4 regions of the Pectobacterium nicotianae genome follow, and region 3 is predicted to be linked to each of the others. Evidence: predicted binding sites of a transcription regulator. Region 3 holds the regulator's gene; each other region holds the start of a gene.
The links. The regulator ArgR, encoded in region 3, controls arginine synthesis, uptake and breakdown. The targets are predictions, from matches to a motif close to ANTGAATAAAAATACANT.
Positions count from the first base shown of each region.

Region 1: a site for ArgR is predicted at 2,950-2,967, ahead of argA (amino-acid N-acetyltransferase). Genes of this name have one in related genera too.
Region 2: a site for ArgR is predicted at 2,444-2,461, ahead of argF (ornithine carbamoyltransferase). Genes of this name have one in related genera too.
Region 4: a site for ArgR is predicted at 2,028-2,045, ahead of argC (N-acetyl-gamma-glutamyl-phosphate reductase). Genes of this name have one in related genera too.

Region 1 covers NZ_CP096821.1:3,784,091-3,788,407, reverse strand. The annotation lists gene MYB54_RS16900 (L-talarate/galactarate dehydratase) at 312-1,508, shown strand; gene argA (amino-acid N-acetyltransferase) at 1,592-2,935, opposite strand; gene amiC (N-acetylmuramoyl-L-alanine amidase AmiC) at 3,372-4,317, shown strand, end outside.
Region 2 covers NZ_CP096821.1:4,408,846-4,413,162, reverse strand. The annotation lists gene pyrB (aspartate carbamoyltransferase) at 1-295, opposite strand, end outside; gene MYB54_RS19595 (NanQ anomerase/TabA/YiaL family protein) at 745-1,212, shown strand; gene argF (ornithine carbamoyltransferase) at 1,260-2,267, opposite strand; gene rraB (ribonuclease E inhibitor RraB) at 2,573-2,998, shown strand; gene MYB54_RS19580 (GNAT family N-acetyltransferase) at 3,108-3,611, opposite strand; gene MYB54_RS19575 (YjgN family protein) at 4,035-4,317, shown strand, end outside.
Region 3 covers NZ_CP096821.1:4,199,444-4,203,760, forward strand. The annotation lists gene MYB54_RS18650 (helix-turn-helix domain-containing protein) at 1-187, shown strand, start outside; gene mdh (malate dehydrogenase) at 257-1,195, opposite strand; gene argR (transcriptional regulator ArgR) at 1,665-2,135, shown strand; gene tsaD (tRNA (adenosine(37)-N6)-threonylcarbamoyltransferase complex transferase subunit TsaD) at 2,246-3,259, opposite strand; gene rpsU (30S ribosomal protein S21) at 3,487-3,702, shown strand; gene dnaG (DNA primase) at 3,857-4,317, shown strand, end outside.
Region 4 covers NZ_CP096821.1:4,646,537-4,650,853, forward strand. The annotation lists gene argH (argininosuccinate lyase) at 1-12, opposite strand, end outside; gene argB (acetylglutamate kinase) at 74-847, opposite strand; gene argC (N-acetyl-gamma-glutamyl-phosphate reductase) at 885-1,889, opposite strand; gene argE (acetylornithine deacetylase) at 2,092-3,243, shown strand; gene MYB54_RS20705 (GntR family transcriptional regulator) at 3,298-4,011, shown strand; gene MYB54_RS20710 (starvation-sensing protein RspA) at 4,015-4,317, opposite strand, start outside.

The sequences.
Region 1 (4,317 bases), 420 kb from region 3:
CGGGTTCCCTTCTGAGGCTGCGCGCGCATTCACATGTCGCTGGATTATCGTTGATGGCACATCGGTTTACCAGTCGCCTGTGTTTCTGAAAACCTGCCGAATTGTCTCGCCTTTTCGGGCTAGCTGGGCTGTATTCCCGCTGTATCCTCTTACTTTTTTTGGTGATTGCGCAATCATTAATTTTGTCTCTCGATGCATGGTTTTATCGTGATAATGATTATTATGTGATCTGCATTGCATGTTTTTTCTTCATTTATCGCTATCTTCCTTCTGTTTATGAATGTTAGCGCAATCATTTTACGAGGTGAGACATGACCATCAGTGCAAATTCAGCAGCGGTTAGCTATGCAAAAGTCACGAACGTCAGAACGGCCGCCGAGTCGGGCGATCGAATCGAATGGGTAAAACTCTCTCTGGCATTTTTGCCGCTGGCAACGCCGGTGAGTGATGCGAAAGTACTGACCGGAAGGCAGAAACCGCTGACCGAAGTTGCCATTATTTTTGCGGAAATCCGCAGTCGTGATGGGTTTGAAGGAGTCGGATTCAGCTATTCCAAGCGGGCGGGTGGACAGGGCATTTATGCTCACGCGAAAGAGATTGCCGATAATCTGCTGGGCGAAGATCCAAACGATATCGATAAGATCTATACCAAGCTGCTGTGGGCTGGCGCATCGGTTGGCCGCAGTGGGATGGCGGTGCAGGCGATTTCTCCGCTCGACATCGCGCTGTGGGATATGAAAGCCAAGCGTGCGGGTTTGCCTCTTTCGAAGCTGCTCGGCTCACACCGTGATTCCGTGCAGTGCTACAACACCTCCGGTGGCTTCCTGCATACGCCATTGGATCAGGTATTAAAGAATGTCGTGATCTCCCGTGAAAGCGGTATCGGTGGGATCAAACTGAAAGTCGGGCAGCCGAATACGGCGGAGGATATCCGTCGCCTCACGGCGGTGCGCGAAGCGCTGGGAGATGACTTCCCGCTGATGGTGGATGCCAATCAACAGTGGGATCGTGAAACGGCGATTCGGATGGGCAGAAAGATGGAAGCCTTTAACCTGATCTGGATTGAAGAGCCGCTGGATGCCTACGATGTGGAAGGCCATGCGGCGCTGACGGCGGCGCTGGATACGCCGATTGCGACTGGCGAGATGTTGACCAGCTTCCGCGAGCATGAACAATTGATCCTCGGTAACGCCAGTGATTTCGTCCAGCCGGATGCACCGCGCGTGGGGGGGATTTCACCTTTCCTGAAAATCATGGACCTGGCCGCGAAGCACGGCCGTAAACTGGCACCGCATTTTGCGATGGAAGTGCACTTGCATCTGGCGGCGGCCTATCCGATTGAGCCCTGGCTGGAACACTTCGAGTGGCTGAATCCGCTCTTCAACGAGCAACTAGAGCTGCGCGATGGGCGCATGTGGGTATCCGATCGTCTGGGGTTAGGATTTACGCTGAGTGAACAGGCAAGGAAGTGGACAACGCTGAGCTGTGAGTTTGGCAAACAGCCATAAGCGGATGAAAACGTCGTGAGAGAATGAAAACAACGTGGCCGATTTTACGATCGGCCACGAGAAGTGTTATCGAGCGGAATAGCTCAGAGATCCAGCACCAGAATCTTCGAGCGACGCTGGTAGTTATACAGCGCCTGCTTTTTCTTCGGCAGCATTTCCACTTCGGCGGGTAAAAAGCCGCGCTCCTGGAACCAGTGGATGCTGTGCGTCGTCAGCACGAACAGCTTTTGCAGACCCTGCTGACGCGCCTGAGCGGCAACGCGCAGTAACAGCATATCGCCGCGCGATGAGCTGCGGTAATCCGGATGAACCGCGACGCAGGCCATTTCGCCGATGCTTTCTTCCGGGAACGGATAAAGTGCGGCGCAGGCGATAGTCAGGTTATCGCGTACCACGACGGTGAATTTGTCGATCTCCATTTCCAACTGCTCGCGTGAGCGTCTGACCAGAATGCCTTGTTCTTCCAGCGGGCGAATCAGCTCCAGAATACCGCCAATATCATTGATGGTCGCACGGCGAACCTGCTCGGCGCTTTCCATCACGATCTGCGTACCGATACCGTCGCGTGAGAACAGTTCTTGCAGCAGCGCGCCGTCGTCCTGATAGCTGATCAGGTGGCTACGGCGTACGCCGCTGCGGCAGGCTTTGACCGCGCCGCGCAGGAACCGGACCGTACCCGAATGGTAATCACCAGCCTGTTCCAGTGCATCAATACGCTGCTGCGCATCGTCAGGGAACAGCTCGGAAATGATGTTGCCTTCTTCATTGGTTACGCCCTGCGAGGAGCAGAAACCGATCATCTTTTCCGCTTTCAGCTTAATAGCGAGCTGGGTTGCGACCTCTTCCGAGGTTAAATTGAAACTTTCACCGGTGACTGAAACCGCAACCGGGCCGAGCAGCACAATTGCACCGCTATTCAGCTGGCGGTGAACGGCTTCTTCATCAATGCGGCGAATACGGCCGCTATGGCAGTAGTCCACACCATCATCCACGCCAAGCGGCTGCGCGATAATAAAGTTACCGCTGACGACATTAATGTGGGCACCTTGCAGCGGCGTGTTGTTCAGGCTCATCGACAGCCGGGCGGTGATGTCCAACTGCAACATTCCTGCCGCCTGCTTGACCAGTTCCAGCGTGGTGCTGTCGGTGATGCGGGTATTTTTATGGTAGAGAGGCTCGTAGTGATGCGTTGTCAGGTTGGCATCGATCTGGGGGCGAGCACCATAAACGACCACCAGCTTGATCCCCAGACTGTGTAGCAGCCCGATATCATTTACGATGCTAGAGAAGTTGGCATGTTCAATGGCTTCGCCACCTAACATGATGACAAACGTTTTGCCACGGTGGGCATTGATATAGGGAACTGAATGGCGGAAGCCCTGAACCAGTTCTGTACTCCGTTCCTTCACTGCGAGCCCTCTTTGCATTTTTATTCGTAATTTCTGTATTTTTATTCTTTATGACGTAAAAGGCAAGAGGAAGTATTAACCAGAAAAGTCAGGATTCTGTTTCATCTTGCTACCATGCCCTAAATAATTCGAGTTGCGTGAAGGCGGCAACCGCGCGAGTCCCCGGGAGCTTACATAAGTAAGTGACTGGGGTGAGCAAGGACAAATCGGCTTAGCCGATTTGAACGCCGCTTGCGGCGGCCCTTCAGGGCGAGGTTTAGAGATAAGCCGAGTATTGCCAACGCACATGCGGCTTGAAGTATGACGGGCATGCAAAGGATTTTTGCATGACAGCGTGGAGCAGATTCGTTAAAGTTTTTGACAATTTTTACCTTTATTCATTTTTTAATGGCCTATCCCGTGCATTCGCAACACAACAATGCAGGATAGCGCACAGCAATCAGATCGGAGTGGCATGTCTCATTCGAATCATCATCTGACTCGACGGCGTCTATTACAAAGCGCAGCAGCAACCTGGCTGTTAAGCGTAAGTGGTGTAGGAATAGCAGCGACGACGCAGGTCGTGGCCGTGCGCGTCTGGCCGTCCTCCGCCTACACCCGCGTCACATTGGAATCTAATCACCCGCTGAAATATAAACAGTTTAGTCTGAGTAATCCTGAACGCATCGTGGTGGATATCGAAAATGTTCATCTGAACAGCGTGCTGAAGGAGATCGCCAGCCAGTTTAAGTCAGATAGCGACCCGCTGATTAAAGAAGCGCGCATCGGCCAGTTTGATAAAACCACTGTGCGCCTGGTGTTGGAGCTCAAGCAGCAGGCGACGACCAAAGTCTTTACGCTGGGGCCAGTGGCTGAATTCAAGCACCGACTGGTGCTGGATTTGTATCCCTCGGCAGGGCGCTACGACAACGAAGACGATCCGCTGCTGGCGCTGCTGGAGGATTACAACAAAGGCGATCTGGAACGTACGCTGCCAGCAGAAGCGCCGAAAGCCGGGAAAGCCGGACGGGATCGTCCGCTGATTATCATGCTCGACCCCGGTCACGGCGGTGAAGATCCCGGTGCGATTGGCAAGAATAAAACGCGCGAGAAAGATATCGTGCTACAAATTGCCCGCCGCTTGCGTAAGCTGATCGACAATGAATCCAACATGAAAGCCTATATGACGCGTAATGAAGATGTGTTCATTCCGCTGCGCGTACGGGTGGCGAAAGCGCGTAAGCAGCGTGCCGATCTGTTCATTTCGATTCATGCGGATGCGTTTACTAATCGATCGGCAAGAGGATCGTCGGTTTTTGCCCTCTCGAAGAAAGGGGCAACCAGTACTGCCGCCAGATTCCTGGCAGAGACCCAGAACGAATCGGATTTGATCGGTGGCGTGAGCATGAGTGGCGATCGCT
Region 2 (4,317 bases), 210 kb from region 3:
ATTGGCTGATGACGGAAATGGTGTCGGCCAGCGTTTCGCCCTTTTTCCCCAGCGATGTGTTGTTGCTGTCAGCGAAACCGACGACGGAGGCACCGAGGCGATGCATCGCGGTTTCAAAGGATAAACGCGTCCGGGTGGAGGCCTCGAAGAAGCAACTGGCAATCACTTTATGTTTCAACAACTCAGGCTGAGGATTGGCTTTCAGGCTGGCGGCGACACGCAGCGTCAGCTCCAAATCTTCCCGGCTGAGGTCGTTAATCGAAATAATATGTTTTTGATAGAGCGGATTGACCATGTTGTCTTTCTCCTAACGTGTACACAGGAAATGTCGTATCTGGTTGCCCGGATTGTGGGCCAAAAAAAAGCCCCTCATTGAGGGGCTTTCTTCATTGAATAATTGAGCAACGGAAAGGAAAACGCTAGCTGGCTGCCGGATGGCAGTTGTGGTTGAGAACCAACATAAGCAGCGGATTTTTTGGTGTAACGGTGCATGACCCCTCCCAGCAAACTGTCGGGAATTATACGCGCCGACTAGGCTATTTCAAGCAGAAAACGTGGTTTTTTACGCATCGCAATCGGTTGCGGGTCGCGTGCTGTATGCATAACGTGCGTGAGTGGGAGAAGGTCAATGGGGAAGAGTGGTGGGCAGTTCACTTTTTCGTATTAACACGCTGGCGGGCGTCACATTTGGAGAGTATAAGGATTGTAAAACAGAGTTTCATTTTTATATCAACGAGGGTTTTTATGATTACTGGCAACGTCCACCACCTTGAACTGGTTCCTTATCTGCCTGCCAAACTGCGCGAAGCGATTGAATACGTGAAGCAAAACATTACGGCAGACACGCCGCTGGGCAAGCATGATATCGAAGGCAACAGTGTGTTTGTGCTGATCTCCAACGATAGCACCGATCTGCTGGAAAAACGCCGCGCCGAGTATCACGCTAAATATCTGGACATTCAGATCGTGCTGTCTGGTGTGGAAGGGATGACGTTCAGTAACCTGCCTGCGGGCAAGCCGGACACCGACTGGCTGGCAGATAAAGACATTGCTTTCCTGCCTGCGGGCGAGCAGGAAAAACAGTTTGTGATGCAGGAAGGGGATTTTGTCGTCTTCTTCCCAGGCGAAGTGCATAAACCGCTGTGTGCCGTTGGTGAACCGGCACACGTACGCAAAGCCGTAGTGAAAATCGACGCGTCACTGGTGGTGTAAACCGCTGGAAAGCCTATCCCTCCCCGCGCTGGGGAGGGAAGTAAACCTTATTCCTGTACCAGCGTGGCGACCATCACCGCTTTGATGGTGTGCATGCGGTTTTCTGCCTGATCGAACACGATGCTGTGCGCGGATTCAAAGACCTCATCCGTGACTTCCATTCCACCGTGCAGACCATATTGCTCCGCCATTTGTTGGCCCATCGTCGTCTGATCGTCGTGGAACGCAGGCAGACAGTGCAGGAACTTCACCTGCGGATTACCCGTTGCGGCGATCATTGCCATGTTCACCTGATAGGGTTTCAGCAGCGCGATACGCTCTTTCCAGGTCTCTTTCGGTTCCCCCATAGAAACCCAGACATCGGTATAAATGAAATCTGCGCCCGCGACGCCCGCGGCGATATCTTCCGTCAGCGTAATGCTGCCACCGGTTTGTTCTGCCGCCGCCTGACACTCAGCCACCAGACCGTCATCCGGCCAGCAGGCTTTTGGCGCAACGAGGCGTAAATCCAGCCCGGTCAGCGCTGCCGCTTCCAGCATGGTGTTGCCCATGTTGTTGCGCGCATCGCCAACATAGACGAGCGTCATCTCTGACAGCGGTTTACCCGGCAAATGTTCCTGCATCGTCAGCAGATCCGCCAGCAACTGCGTAGGGTGGAATTCATTCGTCAGCCCGTTCCAGACCGGAACGCCCGCGTATTGCGCCAGCGTTTCGACAATTTGCTGGCCGTAGCCGCGATATTGAATGCCGTCGTACATTCTTCCCAGTACGCGCGCAGTATCCTTGATGGATTCTTTATGGCCGATTTGGCTGCCGCTTGGGCCGAGGTAGGTCACTTGCGCGCCCTGATCGTATGCAGCAACTTCGAAAGAGCAGCGAGTACGAGTCGAATCTTTTTCGAAGATGAGTGCGATGTTTTTACCTTGCAGGCGGCGGGCTTCTGTCCCGTTTTTTTTGTCGGCTTTCAGTTTCGTTGACAGGGCTAAAAGATTGGCAATTTCTGCGGGTGTAAAATCCATTAACCTTAAAAAGTGACGCTTATAGAACGGTTGCATGATGTACCTCTCCATGTGGCTCAACACTATCCCCGTCATACTTCAAGCTGCATGTGCGTTGGCTTCTCTTACTCACCCCAGTCACTTACTGATGTAAGCTCCTGAGGATTCGCGCGATTGCCGCCTTCCTGCAACTCGAATTATCTAGGGTATATCTATTGGATTAAAAGCTACTCATTGAATTAAAATTCACTTTATATGTGTAATTATTCAAATTCAAGTGGTGATATCAAACTTTGTGGTGGAGCAAGCCGCAGGGCTGTGGGACAATAAGTCATATTACGTCGTTTAATGAGGACTGAGGCATGGCAAACCGCGAATTACTGGAAGAGCAACGGGAAGAGACACGCCTGATCATTGAAGAACTGCTGGATGATGGCAGCGATCCTGACGCGCTCTATACCATTGAACACCATTTCTCTGCTGAGAAGTTTGAAGTGTTGGAAAAAGTCGCTGTAGAAGCCTTCAAGTTGGGTTATGAAGTGACGGATGCGGAAGAACTGGAAGTGGAAGATGGCGTGTTGCTGATGTGCTGCGATGCTATCAGTGAAGTTGCGCTGAAGGCGGAGATAATCGACGCGCAGGTAGAACAACTGCTGGCGCTGGCAGAACGCCACGGCGTGAATTACGACGGTTGGGGCACCTACTTCGAAGATCCAGATGGTGAAGGCGAAGAAGACGGGGATGATGAAGATTTTTATGATGAAGATGATGACGGCAAGCGCCACTAATTATTGAGTCATTAACTCGAAAGAATACGCCTCACTGAAAACGCCGCCGGAACCCCTGCGGCGTTTTTTATTCGGTATGACAGCGCGTGATTACTGCATCTTAAGCTGATTACAGTGCCTTCAACATCGTCACTTCACAGTCGGTGTGGCCCGTGTTACCCATTGAGTGGGGAATCAGCTCGAAGCCCAGTGACTCATACAGTCGGATCGCGCTGGTCAGGTGGCCGGTTGTTTCCAGATAGCAGCGGCGAAAGCCGTGCTGACGCGCAAAATCAAGCGCCTGTATCGCCAACTGACGTGCCAGCCCTTTTCCCCGCACGACGGGTAGGAAATACATTTTCTGTAATTCACACACATCTTCTTCACCTGCGACCAGCGGAGCAATGCCGCCACCGCCAACCACGCGGCCTTCATATTCAACCACCCAGTAGGCGCTTTTCGGCTGGCTATAGAGGGCAAACAGCGCGTCCAAATTAGGATCGGAAACGGTGTAGCCTTTATCAGCCGTCAAACCAAATTCAGCAGAAACCTGGCGGATGACCTGAGCGATAGCGGCATCGTCTCGCGCAGTGATTGGGCGTACCTGAAGATTGGCGGAGGTCGCGGTTGTCATAATACGTACTCTTGCTCTTACGGTTTACGAGGGGAATGATCCTGGCCGATTGTAATACCATTTCAGACCACATTGATGCAACGTCTATGCCCGTTCTTCCTGCTGTTCTTCGCGTGGTATCTGCGGTGATTTTTATGCCATATCCACACTAACGCGCCAGCATTTTCTACTGTTAAAGCCATAATATGACGCTCTGGAGCTTGAATTATCTAAGATATAAGTAAAATTTCCTGCAATCTCTTAAGATATAAATATTTAGGTCGCGCTATTCCTTACGATTTATAAGACTACTCAGTTGTTTAATTACTGTTAACTTTTATTGTTGTCGTTAACAAGACATGCTTAAATAAGCCGCTTTTTGTATGCCAATAACGTGTCTAATGAAACGTTTATGAGGCTTATTTCTTTTAGGATGAAAGGTCTATGACTATCAATACTTCAGAAAATAGCGCGCAGCATCGCGTGCAGTTTCATGGTAAGGCTGGGGAATATTTTGCAATTTGGCTGGTGAATGGATTATTAACAATAATCACCTTAGGTATTTATTCTGCCTGGGCGACAGTGCGCCGCCGCCGTTATTTTTACGGCAACACGGAAATTAACGGTGACCGTTTTGATTACCACGCACAGCCCATTCAGATCCTCAAAGGACGTTTGCTGGTTATAGCCGGTATTGTTCTGTTTTATATCGTATTAGCGATGTCAC
Region 3 (4,317 bases):
GGTATCGCGAGCGGCCGGATTAAGCTCATCGACGTTAGCCAATGCGCTCTCACGCCCTTGGCCCAAGGGGGAATGGCTTATTGCCGATGCGCTGGGTATTCACCCCTCAGAGATTTGGCCCAGCCGGTACTACAACCCAGAAACCAATGAGCTTATCGACAGAAAAAGACTCATCCGTCCCGATTAAAAAAGAAAAGCCGGAGATATCAATCTCCGGCTTTTTATTCAACGTCACGTATTACAAGAATCTCAATGATTAATTCTTGATGAACGTCTCGCCTAGCTCAATATCCTGCTTCAGCGTATCCAGCATGCTGTTAAGCGCATTTTGCTCAAAAGCGCTTAGTGTGCCGATGTCTTTACGCTCGGCGACGCCGTCTTTGCCTAACAGAATCGGTTGAGCGAAGAAGCGAGCATATTTGCCATCACTTTCAACGTATGCACATTCCACCACACCGCTTTCGCCTTGCAGCGCACGAACCAGAGACAGACCAAAACGTGCCGCAGCCTGGCCCATCGACAACGTAGCCGATCCGCCACCGGCTTTGGCTTCAACAACCTCGGTGCCCGCATTCTGGATACGCTTGGTCAGATCGGCCACTTCCTGCTCGCTGAAGCTGATACCAGGAACCTGAGACAGCAGAGGCAGGATCGTCACACCAGAGTGTCCGCCGATAACAGGCACATTAATATCCTGCGGCTGTTTGCCTTTCAGCTCAGCAACGAATGTGTTGGAACGGATGATATCCAGCGTGGTGACGCCGAACAGTTTGTTTTTGTCGTATACGCCCGCTTTTTTCAGCACTTCGGCTGCAATGGCAACAGTCGTATTCACCGGGTTGGTGATGATACCGATACAGGCTTTCGGGCAAGTAACCGCAATTTGCTCAACCAGATTACGCACAATGCCAGCATTGACGTTGAACAGATCGGAACGATCCATACCAGGTTTACGTGCCACACCTGCGGAGATCAGCACGATATCTGCACCAACAAGCGCTGGTTTAGCATCTTCACCGCTATAGCCTTTGATCTTCACTGCTGTAGGAATGTGGCTCAGATCGACGGCAACACCCGGCGTTACTGGGGCGATATCGTAAAGGGATAGTTCTGAACCTGAAGGAAGCTGGGTTTTGAGGAGGAGTGCGAGTGCCTGACCGATACCACCTGCTGCTCCGAGAACTGCAACTTTCATCCTAAACTCCTTATTATCATAAAATAAAAAAGTGCCGTGAATTCATTTGGTTATAAACAGAATATAAAAATGGGGATACGAGCAACCTACTTATCTTTCTACAAATGACATGAGAGACAAAAAATACGCTATGTCTCTAATAATAAATCAAAAACAACCATTCGTTTGAAAGGTAAGTAAAGTTAATAAGCTATTGAGCTATAACGCGGTGTTCATTCACGTGCGATTAACCTGTGCGCTACATTACACCGATCGATGGCGTCCAAACAACATCATTCTGATAACATTTGATTTACTTTTATGTGACGCAGGACGCATTTTTCGGACTACCCGAGAGTCGATTTTTTTTGAAAACAGCGACTAACGCATATCTGATGAAAGGGACTGGAATTATACGCGACTTAATTGCATAAAAATTCACACAACTGCATAATAGGAAGATTAACCATAACAATTAATCCGGTGCAGAATGCGAAATTCGACAAAACAAGAAGACCTCGTTAAAGCGTTCAAAGCGCTGTTAAAGGAAGAGAAGTTCAGTTCTCAAAGTGAAATTGTTCAGGCATTGCAAGACGAAGGATTTGAAAATATCAATCAATCCAAAGTGTCACGCATGCTAACGAAATTTGGTGCCGTGCGCACGCGCAATGCCAAAATGGAGATGGTGTATTGTCTCCCCGCTGAACTTGGCGTTCCGACGACATCCAGCCCGCTGAAGAACCTTGTGCTGGACGTAGATTACAATGATGCCGTTGTCGTGATCCATACCAGCCCTGGAGCCGCACAGCTCATTGCTCGCCTGCTGGACTCACTTGGGAAGTCAGAAGGTATTCTCGGCACCATCGCAGGGGATGACACCATCTTTACCACCCCGGCAAGAGGCTTCAGCGTCAAACAGCTTTACGAAGCTATTCTGGTGCTATTCGAACAAGAGCTGTAACCCGCTCGTCCGCTGCCGCTTTTTGTCATTCGCTCTTTGCTAGGTATTTTTTACTACGTTTTTCGCTACGTGTAGACCCGCTACACGTAGCGACTATTGCGTTTAACGCCTCACACCGCAGGCAATTCAGCCAATGGCCAACGTGGCCGAACGGATACGCCCAGCGTCGGGCTCGCGCCATGAACCAGACGTACACTGCCCGCATAAGCAATCATCGCGCCGTTATCTGTGCAGAATTCGGGGCGTGCATAAAACACTTCACCACCGCGTTTCACCATCACTTCCCCTAAGCGCTGGCGCAGCGTCCGGTTTGCACTCACGCCCCCCGCCATGACCAGTCGTTTAAAGCCCGTCTCATCCAGCGCGCGACGACATTTTATCGCCAGCGTATCTACTACGGCATCTTCAAAGGCACGTGCAATATCGGCACGCGTTTGATCGTCATCGCCGTTGCTACGAATCGTATTAGCCGCAAACGTTTTTAGCCCGGAGAAGCTGAAATCCAGCCCCGGCCGATCGGTCATCGGGCGCGGAAACGTGAAGCGCTGGGAATCCCCCGCCTGCGCCATTTTCGACAGCATTGGACCGCCGGGATAATCTAATCCCAGCAATTTCGCCGTTTTATCAAACGCTTCACCCGCCGCGTCATCAATCGACTCGCCCAGCAGGCGATATTCACCAATACCCGTCACGCTGATAAGCTGCGTATGGCCACCAGAAACCAGCAGCGCTACGAAGGGAAACGCTGGCGGATTATCTTCCAACATCGGTGCCAGCAAATGCCCTTCCATGTGATGCACAGGAATCGCCGGCACACCCCACGCGAATGCCAATGACCTACCAATCGTCGCGCCCACCAATAGTGCGCCGACCAAACCTGGGCCAGCGGTGTAAGCCACGCCATCGATATCGTCAGCCTGTAGCCCAGCTTCGCGCAGCGCCGCCTGAATTAACGGAACCGTTTTACGCACGTGATCGCGTGAGGCGAGCTCAGGCACTACGCCGCCGTAATCAGCATGTAATTTGACCTGACTGTATAACTGATTAGCGAGCAAACCGGTCTCTGTGTCATAAATGGCCACGCCGGTTTCATCACAGGATGTTTCGATACCCAATACGCGCATTGCTGTTCCTACTTTGATGACGATACAAGCGCCCGTTGAATGCCGCTTGCTTCAAACTGTGGATAGTCTACCATAAGCGGCCTGATTTCTGCTCTGGCCGCGGTTGGGTGTTTTATGATCACCGCAATGCTTTACAAAGGCGTCACGTTTGCAGTAGAATTCCGCACCATTTTGAAAAGGCTGGCACAAGGCCAGCGGCAAACCGAATTTATTGAGGTGAGAGGCACATGCCGGTAATTAAAGTACGTGAAAACGAGCCGTTCGACGTAGCTCTGCGTCGCTTCAAACGTTCCTGTGAAAAAGCAGGCGTTCTGGCTGAAGTTCGTCGTCGTGAGTTTTATGAAAAACCAACGACCGAACGTAAGCGCGCTAAAGCTTCTGCAGTGAAACGTCACGCGAAGAAATTGGCTCGAGAAAACGCACGCCGCACTCGTCTGTATTAATTTTCAGGAGGGTTTCCCTCCAACGCGTGATTAATCCGCAGACTTAGCAGTTGCATACGTAAGGCCGTGCTTTCCGAAAGGAAGCGCGGCTTGTTGTCGTTTATAAGCTATATCCAATGTAACCATCTTACAGAAGGGTATACACCAGGGGCTTATGGCTGGACGAATCCCACGCGTATTTATTAATGACCTGCTGGCTCGCACCGACATCGTCGATCTCATTGACGCGCGCGTCAAACTGAAAAAGCAGGGCAAAAACTATCATGCGTGCTGCCCGTTCCATCACGAGAAAACCCCCTCATTCACCGTAAACGGTGACAAACAGTTCTATCACTGTTTTGGCTGTGGCGCACACGGCAACGCCATAGACTTTTTGATGAATTACGATCGTCTAGAATTCGTTGAAACCATTGAAGAACTTGCCACTCAATACGGCCTCGAAGTGCCTTATGAAACCGGCACTGGCCCAACCCAGTTAGAGCGTCACCAACGGCAAAGTCTGTACGAATTGATGGGACAGCTCAGTGGGTTCTATCAACAAGCACTAAGCCAATCAGTCGGTACGCCAGCGTTGCAGTATCTGCAACAGCGCGGTTTAAGTGCAGAAGTGATCAG
Region 4 (4,317 bases), 450 kb from region 3:
CCACAAAGCCATAACGATTACTCCCAGAATTTAATTCATGTTGGTATCGCATCATGCCATACCCAGAAACGACTTACGCCAGAATACGTGTACCAATCGCCACGCCGTTGAACAGCGCAGGTAGTTGCTCGGCATGACGCCAGCTGGCGATATCAACCGGACGCCCCAGCGCACGCGCGGCATCCAGCGCAGCATTGACCTTAACAATCATGCCGTCGGTAATAATGCCCTGAGCAATCAGCTGTTCGGCTTTCTCTGCCGTCATTTCGGCAATACGCTGACCTTTACCGTCCAGAATGCCGCTCACGTCAGACAGCAGGATTAAATCCGCACCCAGCGTTTGCGCCAGTGCCGTCGCCGCCTGGTCAGCGTTGACGTTCATCAGGTCGCCCTGCGCCGTAATACCGATGGAGCTAACGACAGGCAGGTAGCCCGCAGACAGCAGCGTGTTCAGCAGCGCAGGCGATCCCGCTTCCGCTTTACCCACAAAGCCCAAAGACTCATCGAGCTGCGTAACCGTCGTGCTGCCGCCATCGCCCAAGCACAAGCCGACTGCGTTGATATCATGCTTCTTCGCCCATGACAGCAGCGTCTTGTTGGCGGAACCCGCCAGCGCACCGGTGATGATGTCGATCTGATCGGCTGGCGTGACGCGCAGGCCGTTTTTCTTCACGACTGGCAGCGCCAGCTTCTTCATCAACTCGTCCACCAGACAGCCGCCACCGTGCACAATCACCAGCGGACGCTGATGCTCCTGACGGTAAGCCACCAGTGCGGTGAACAGACGCTCCAGCGCTTCTTCGCTATCCAGTAAAACGCCACCTAATTTGATAATTAACGGATTCATTATGCTTCGCGCCTCGAAATGTCGGGACCAGTAGTCATTAAATTAACGATTGGGTTTCAGGGAAACCAAAACGAATGTTCATGCATTGCACAGCCTGTGCCGCCGCGCCTTTCAGCAGGTTATCTTCGGTTGCCACCACGATGAGGTGCTCACCGTCAACGGAGAAACCGATATCGCAGAACGGCAGGCCGACAACGGATTTCAGCGCCGGAACGCCCTTGTCATACAGGCGAACCAACGGCTTATCGTGATAGGCGTTGTGATAGGCTTCGGCAACATCCTGCTGGGTGACGTCCGGTTGCAGGCGGCAGGTGATGGTTTCCAGAATACCGCGAGCGAAGTTGCCCAAATGCGGCGTGAAGATCACTGGCGTGCCGAGGTGCGTTGAAATTTCAGGTTCATGACGATGGTTGAAAATACCGTACGGTTGAAAGCTGACTTCGCAGAAGCTGTTGGTCATCGACGCTTTACGCCCTGCCCCGCTCACGCCGCTCACGGCATTAATCACCGGCCATTGCGCCGGGTTCAGCAATTGCGCGTCCAGCAGCGGCTTCAGCGCCAGCTGTGCTGCCGTTGGATAACAGCCCGGCACCGCAATCAGCTGCGCGTGTTTTACGCTTTCAGCACGCCATTCGGCCAGCCCGTAAACCGCTTTTGCCAGCCAGTCAGGGTGCTGATGCTCAAAGCCATAGTAGCGACGATAAAAGTCGGCATCCTGTACGCGAAACGCGCCGGATAAATCAAAAACGGTGCAGCCTGCCGCCAGAAAAACAGGGGCCAGATCGTGGCTGACTTTGTGGTCAGTCGCCAGAAAAACGACATCCACGCCTTTCGCCGCTTCTTCCGCATCGGTCAGCGGTTTTACCGGTACATCAATGATGCCTTTGAGCTGCGGATGTAAATCAGAAATCAATTTTCCTGCATCGACACTTTGCGCAGAAACCATCAAAGCGGTTATGTTCATCTGTGGGTGACGGTTCAGGTAGAGCGCAAGCTCAGCGCCGGTATAACCACTTGCACCAACAATCAGCGTATTCAGCATGGGATCCGTATACCTTCTTACTTATCTATGGAACAGGTAACAGGGCTCACCAGCGTCGGTACGCTGTTCACCCGCGAAACTCAGTGAAAGTGACGAATCGCCATCGCCGTACCTTTGGGTTTCCTTTCGCCGAGCATTATTGTATTTTTATTCAAAATAAATGCATGAATATTGATACTACCCTAACCAGAGGCTGTCAACAGTGAAGATGAATTTACCCCCTTTTATTGAGCTATATCGGGCATTGATCGCCACACCGTCCATCAGTGCCACCGACAGCGCGCTCGATCAAAGTAATCATACCTTAATCAACCTGCTGGCAGGCTGGTTCGGCGATCTCGGCTTCCATGTGGAAGTCCAACCGGTCCCCGGCACCCTCAATAAATTTAATATGCTGGCGCGGATTGGTGAAGGAAAAGGTGGCTTATTGTTGGCAGGCCACACCGACACCGTCCCGTTCGACGATGGTCGCTGGACGCGCGACCCATTCACGCTGACCGAACATGACAACAAGCTGTACGGCTTGGGTACGGCGGATATGAAAGGCTTCTTTGCCTTTATTCTGGATGCGTTACGCGATATCGATCCGACTAAGCTAACGAAACCGCTCTATGTGCTGGCAACGGCAGATGAAGAGACGACCATGGCCGGTGCCAAGTATTTCTCCGAATCCACGCAGATTCGCCCGGACTGCGCCATCATCGGCGAACCGACGTCTCTGCAACCGGTGCGCGCCCACAAGGGTCATATGTCCAACGCAATCCGCATTCAGGGGCAGTCCGGTCACTCCAGCGATCCTTCGCGTGGCGTGAACGCGATTGAACTGATGCACGAAGCCATTTCTCATCTGCTGGTATTGCGTAACACGCTACAGGAACGCTATCACAACCCGATTTTCCACATTCCTCACCCGACCATGAACCTCGGCCACATTCACGGCGGCGATGCCGCTAACCGCATCTGCGGCTGCTGTGAACTGCATATGGATATCCGTCCGCTGCCGGGCATTACGCTTAACGATTTGGATGGACTGCTGTCAGAAGCGCTTGAGCCTGTCAGCCAGCGCTGGCCGGGTCGGTTGACCATCAGCGAGCTGCACCCTCCGATTCCTGGCTATGAGTGCCCGCCCGATCACCGTCTAGTGTCAGTCGTAGAGAAGCTGCTGGGGACGAAAACGGAAATCGTTAACTACTGCACCGAAGCGCCGTTTATTCAGACGCTGTGCCCGACGCTGGTTCTGGGGCCGGGCTCGATCGAGCAGGCGCACCAGCCGGATGAATATATTGATACCAAGTTTATCAAACCAACGCGTGACCTGATCTCGCAGGTGATTCATCACTTCTGTCACCACTGATCCGATGCAAGCGGCCTTGTCAGCTACGCTGGCAGGGCTATTTTGAGACAGCTCATGAAAAAGAAAGACTTCATCGCGCAGGATTTACTGAGCAAAATCTATCAGCACACCGATCCGCTGCCGGAAAAGCTGCCGCCGGAACGCCAACTGGCGGAGGAATACGGCGTGTCGCGTTTTACCATCCGTCAGGCACTGGAAAAGCTCGCCAGCATCGGCGCGATCCATATGGTACAGGGCTCGGGTAACTTCATTAATCAGGGCGTACGCAGCAATCCGCTGGTGTATAACTCGATTACCGAAAAGAAATTTAATCAGATTTCATTCCGTCTGCTTAGCCTGCATAAGCGGCTACCGACGCGAGAAGAGCAACAGGTTTTTGCTATCAGCGAAAATACGTTCATATGGGAATTCAGCCGGTTACGCTACGTCGATAACCGCAAGGTGCAGATCGAGATATCGAAGATGCCTGCCGCGGATTTCCCAGACATGAGCCAGAAGATTATTGAAAGCTCGATTCAGCAGTATGTGCTCAGCAAGGGCTACGCGATTTCACACTACCTGACGCATTATCAGGCGGTTAACGTCACCAAAGCACAGGCTGAGCTGCTGGGCTGCAAGAAAGGCACGGCGGCGATGCATATTCTTAATCGCGGTATTTTACAGGGCGGTCGCGTGTACGAATCGAGCGATATCATCGACATTAACTACGCCTGTACCTACGTTATCCCCTTCAACCGCGATAACCTGACCTTCCGCCAGTCGCCGTAAGACTCAAGGCGTATGCATCGTGCCATCTGGCAGGCGGCTTTGCGTCCACTCGTGCGGACGATAGACGACGGGGAACCGCCGCGCCGCGTCCAGATCGATCCCAACGCCGATACCGGGGCGCTCAATCGGATACAGATAACCCTTCTCCGGCTCCACCGCCTGCGGGAAGACCTTGCGGGTATTTTCCGGGTAAGCGACAAATTCCTGAATAGCGGCGTTGTGCAAATGGATATTCAGATGAATGTTGACCGCCGCGCCGATAGGCGTCATATCCGGCGGACAATGCCACGCCAGACGGACACCAAA